One region of the Streptomyces roseofulvus genome, then DNA from elsewhere that is predicted to be linked to it. Evidence: riboswitches for the same ligand, from Rfam matches in the RefSeq annotation. Region 1 holds a riboswitch; the other holds the start of a gene.

Region 1 (2,383 bases):
CCGGCATCTCCGGCCCCACCGACCCCGCCGGCATCACCGGCCCCACCGGCCCCTCAGGCCACGCGCCGCCGCGCGTACTCCGCTATCTCGGCCATCGGCGGGCGCTCCTCCGTGTCCACCGCGTACGTCCGCGGCTCGAAGCCCTTCTCCCCCCGCTCGAACTGCGTCAGCTGCGGGCGCACGAGATGGCCCCGGGAGAGCCGCAGCTGCGCCGTCCGGTAGATCGCCGCCGCCATCCGGCCCAGCGCCTGGCCGTCCTGGTGCCGGTGCTTGCGGACCCCCACGTCCACCTGCGCGAGCGCGTCCAGGCCCACCGTGTGCAGCGCGTCGACGAGGAGGCCCAGCTCCACTCCGTAACCGACGGGGAAGGGCAGCCGTTCGAGCAGCGAGCGGCGTGCCGCGTACTCGCCGCCCAGCGGCTGCACGAAGCCGGCCAGCCGCGGCCAGTGCAGATTGAGCAGCGGGCGCGCCACCAGCTCCGTCACCCGGCCGCCCTGACCAGGGGTGCCGGCGAAGGGGCGGTCGTACATCGCCTTCACGAAGTCCACGTCCGGGTCGGTGAGCAGCGGGCCCACGATCCCCGTGACGAAGTCCGCGGAGAAGTCCCTCAGGTCCGCGTCGACGAAGCAGACCACGTCCCCGCTCGTCACCATGAGTGAGCGCCACAGGACCTCGCCCTTGCCCGGGACGGCCGGGATGCGGGGGAGTACGTCGTCCCGCGCGACCACCCGTGCGCCGGCCGCGGCCGCGACCTCGGCCGTGCGGTCCGTGGAGCCCGAGTCGATCACCACCAGCTCGTCGACCAGCGGCACCGCCTCGGTCATCAGCTCGCGCCGGATCACGCTGACGATGTCCCCGACGGTCGCCTCCTCGTTCAGCGCGGGCAGCACCACGCTGACCTTCGTCCCCCGCTTGGCGGCGAGCACCCGTTCCAGGGGGCGGTCGGACACGGACCAGGACCGCCGGGTCAGCCAGCGCTCCACTTCTTCCAGCAACGTGATCTCCATCTCGCGGATCGGACGACCGTCTCCACCTTCGAAGCCTTCGGTTACAGTCTTGAACAACGCGGAGGCCCGATGCATGTCGGGGTCCCACCCGCGTCCCACAATCGAATACCGCTCATCCAGAGGGGCAGAGGGATACGGCCCGTTGAAGCCCCGGCAACCCTCCAGTCGGTTTGTCTTGCGCCAGCGAGGCCCCCGGCTAGGGAAGGTGCCAAATCCGTCTCATGGCGAAATGCGCCATGAGGAAGATGAGGAGAAAGGGCCTCGCCTCCATGGCTGTACAGACTGTCGCACCCGCCGCTGCCGACAACGCCGCCCCCGCCGTCGACCTCGGTCCCGCGTCCGGGCTTTCCTGCCGCGAGTGCGGCGAGGTCTTCGCCCTCGGCCCGATCTTCGCCTGCGAGCTGTGTTTCGGCCCCCTCGAAGTGGCCTACGACCTGCCGGCCGGCGACCCCGAGGAGCTGCGGAAGCGGATCGAGGCCGGCCCCGCGAACATCTGGCGGTACGCGCCCCTGCTGCCCGTCCCGGCCGACGTCGCCGAGAAGCCGAACCTGAACCCCGGCTGGACCCCGCTCGTCAAGGCCGACAACCTGGCCCGCGAGATCGGCGTCGCCCCCGGCAGGCTCTTCGTCAAGGACGACTCCGGCAACCCGACGCACTCCTTCAAGGACCGGGTCGTCGCCCAGGCCATCGAGGCCGCCCGCGCCTTCGGCTTCACCACCCTCTCCTGCTCCTCCACCGGCAACCTGGCCGGCGCCGTCGGCGCCGCCGCCGCCCGCGCCGGCTTCCGCTCCTGCGTCTTCATCCCGCACGACCTGGAGCAGGGCAAGGTCGTCATGGCCGGTGTCTACGGCGGTGACCTGGTCGCCATCGAGGGCAACTACGACGACGTCAACCGCTTCTGCTCGGAGCTCATCGGCGACCCGCTCGGCGAGGGCTGGGGCTTCGTGAACGTCAACCTGCGTCCGTACTACGGCGAGGGCTCCAAGACGCTCGCGTACGAGATCTGCGAGCAGCTCGGCTGGGTCATCCCCGACCAGCTGGTCATCCCGATCGCCTCCGGCTCCCAGCTCACCAAGATCGACAAGGGGCTCCAGGAGCTGATCAAGCTGGGCCTGGTCGAGGACAAGCCGTACAAGATCTTCGGCGCCCAGGCGGAGGGCTGCTCCCCGGTGTCAGCGGCCTTCAAGGCCGGCCACGACGTGGTCCGCCCGCAGAAGCCGAACACCATCGCCAAGTCCCTCGCGATCGGCAACCCGGCCGACGGCCCGTACGTCCTGGACATCGCCCGCCGCACCGGCGGCGCCGTGGAGGACGTGAACGACGAGCAGATCGTGGACGCGATCAAGCTGCTCGCCCGGACCGAGGGCGTCTTCGCC
Region 2 (2,383 bases), 2.2 Mb from region 1:
CGTGCTCGGCCCGCTCACCAACCCGGCCCGGGTGAAGGCGCAGGCCGTCGGCGTCGCCGACCCGAGGATGGCGCCGATCGTCGCCGGGGTGTTCGCCGAGCGCGGCAACTCCGCCCTGGTCTTCCGCGGCGACGACGGCCTGGACGAGCTGACGATCACCGGCACCTCCCGGGTCTGGGTGGTCCGCGACGGCTCCGTCCGCGAGGAGGTCTTCGACCCGAAGGACGTCGGGATCGCCTACGCCCCCCTGGAGGCGCTGCGCGGCGACGACGCCTCGTACAACGCCGACGTCGCCCGCCGGCTGCTGGCCGGCGAGACCGGTCCGGTACGGGACGCGGTGCTGCTCAACGCGGCGGCGGCGCTCACCGCCCTGGAGCCCGGCGAGGGCACCCTCGCGGAGCAGCTGCGGGCCGGGATGGCGCGGGCCGCCGCGTCGATCGACTCCGGCGCCGCCCGCGCGGCCCTCGACCGCTGGATCGCCGCCAGCAACGCCTGAGTTCCGCCGCGCGGTCCGCGCGACCCCGTTCCGGAATGCGGACGGGGTTGCGCGGACCGCGAGCGGTGGCATACGTTCGGCGACAGGTCATGAGTGACAGCCCTCAAGCCCCGGCTGGCTGTCCGGCAACCCTCCGTCCGTGGCGGGGTGCCCCGGGTGAAGACCAGGCCGTGGACAGCAAGGTCCTCGGCAAGCGCGGACCCCTGCGCCATCCCTGGGGTCCTGGTCCTCGAGGGAGCGGTCTCGTGAGCAAGCGAATGCGCTAGGGCCTCCGGCCCCTTTCCCACCTCCGTACGCCCCTTCCGTCGCGTACGTCGAGGTCGACACCCGTACGCGGTACGCCGTCTCGCGCTGCCCCCTGCGGGTCCTTCACGCCACTCGCGCCCGTCCCCCTGGGAGAAACCGCCATGCCCGCACGCCCGAACGCCGCCGCCACCGCCGTCGAGACCGCCCCCGCCGCCGAGTCCGACGCCTGCTGCACCGGCCCGCTGCCCGTCCTCGGCCGCGACGTCACCGTCCCGCTCGTCACCGGCGGCGAAGTCACCTACGCGGCCCTCGACTACGCGGCCAGCGCCCCCGCCCTCCAGCGGGTCTGGGACGACGTGGCCGCCTACGCCCCGTACTACGGCAGCGTCCACCGCGGCGCCGGCTACCTCTCCCAGCTCTCCACCGACCTCTTCGAGCAGAGCCGCGCCACCGTCGCCGACTTCCTCGACTGCCGCGACGGCGACCAGGTCGTCTTCACCCGCTCCACCACCGACTCGCTCAACCTGCTCGCCCAGGTGGTCCCCGCCGACTGCCAGGTCTTCGTCTTCGAGACCGAGCACCACGCCTCCCTGCTGCCCTGGCGGGACGCCCAGGTCACCTACCTCAACGCGCCCCGCACCCCCGCCCAGGCCGTCGAGACGCTGGAGCGGGCGCTCGCCGACCGTGACCCTCACGGTCCGGCCCTCGTCTGCGTCACCGGCGCCTCCAACGTGACCGGCGAGCTGTGGCCGGTGCGCGAGCTGGCCGCCGCCGCCCACGCGCACGGCGCCCGGATCGTCCTCGACGCCGCCCAGCTCGCCCCCCACCACCCGGTGTCCGTGAAGGACCTGGACGTCGACTGGGTCGCCTTCTCCGGGCACAAGCTGTACGCGCCCTTCGGCTCCGGCGTGCTCGCCGGCCGCGCCGACTGGCTCCAGGCCGCCGAGCCCTACCTGGCGGGCGGCGGCGCCTCCCGCACGGTGGCCCGCCGGGCCGACGGCGGCGTGGACGTCGAGTGGCACACCACCGCGGCCCGCCACGAGGCCGGCTCCCCGAACGTCATCGGCGTCTACTCCATCGCCTCCGCCTGCCGGGCGCTCACCGAGGCCGGCTTCGACACCCTCGTGGCCCGCGAGCGGTACCTCATCGAGAAGGTCCGCGAGGGGCTCGCCGCCGTGCCGGAGGTGAGGGTGCTCTCCCTGTTCGGGGACGACGCCCCGCGGGTCGGCGTCATCTCCTTCGTCGTCGACGGCTGGAACAGCTCGCACTTCGCCGCCGCCCTCTCCGCCGAGTACGGCATCGGCGTCCGCGACGGCCTCTTCTGCGCCCACCCGCTGGTCCGCACCCTGCTCGGCTCCGACGCCCAGGACCCGGGCGAGTGCGGCGCGCCCGAGCCGGCCGCCCCCGGTGAGCGGTCCCTCAACGCCATCCGGGTCAGCTTCGGCGCGGGTACGCCGGACGAGCACGTCGAGCGGTTCGTCGGCGCCGTGAAGGAGCTCGTCCGCGACGGCGCCCAGTGGAAGTACCGCACCGAGGACGGCCGCTGCGTCCCCGACCGCGGCTGATCGCTCACTCGTACGGGTGAAGGGGCCTCCCGACCGGGAGGCCCCTTCACCCATGTCACGCGTCCGGTGTCAGGAC

What was found. Region 1 has a riboswitch for S-adenosylmethionine ahead of thrC (threonine synthase). Riboswitches for the same ligand answer to the same signal wherever they lie in the genome.
Region 2: linked by a shared signal. The riboswitch ahead of ABFY03_RS10895 (aminotransferase class V-fold PLP-dependent enzyme) and the one ahead of thrC (threonine synthase) in region 1 are both predicted to bind S-adenosylmethionine.

What each region holds. Positions count from the first base shown of each region.
Region 1 covers NZ_BAAAWE010000001.1:4,554,727-4,557,109, forward strand. The annotation lists gene ABFY03_RS20995 (glucosyl-3-phosphoglycerate synthase) at 54-995, opposite strand; SAM riboswitch class I at 1,117-1,259, shown strand; gene thrC (threonine synthase) at 1,277-2,383, shown strand, end outside.
Region 2 covers NZ_BAAAWE010000001.1:2,360,986-2,363,368, reverse strand. The annotation lists gene trpD (anthranilate phosphoribosyltransferase) at 1-496, shown strand, start outside; SAM riboswitch class IV at 582-698, shown strand; gene ABFY03_RS10895 (aminotransferase class V-fold PLP-dependent enzyme) at 904-2,307, shown strand; gene ABFY03_RS10890 (Lrp/AsnC family transcriptional regulator) at 2,377-2,383, opposite strand, start outside.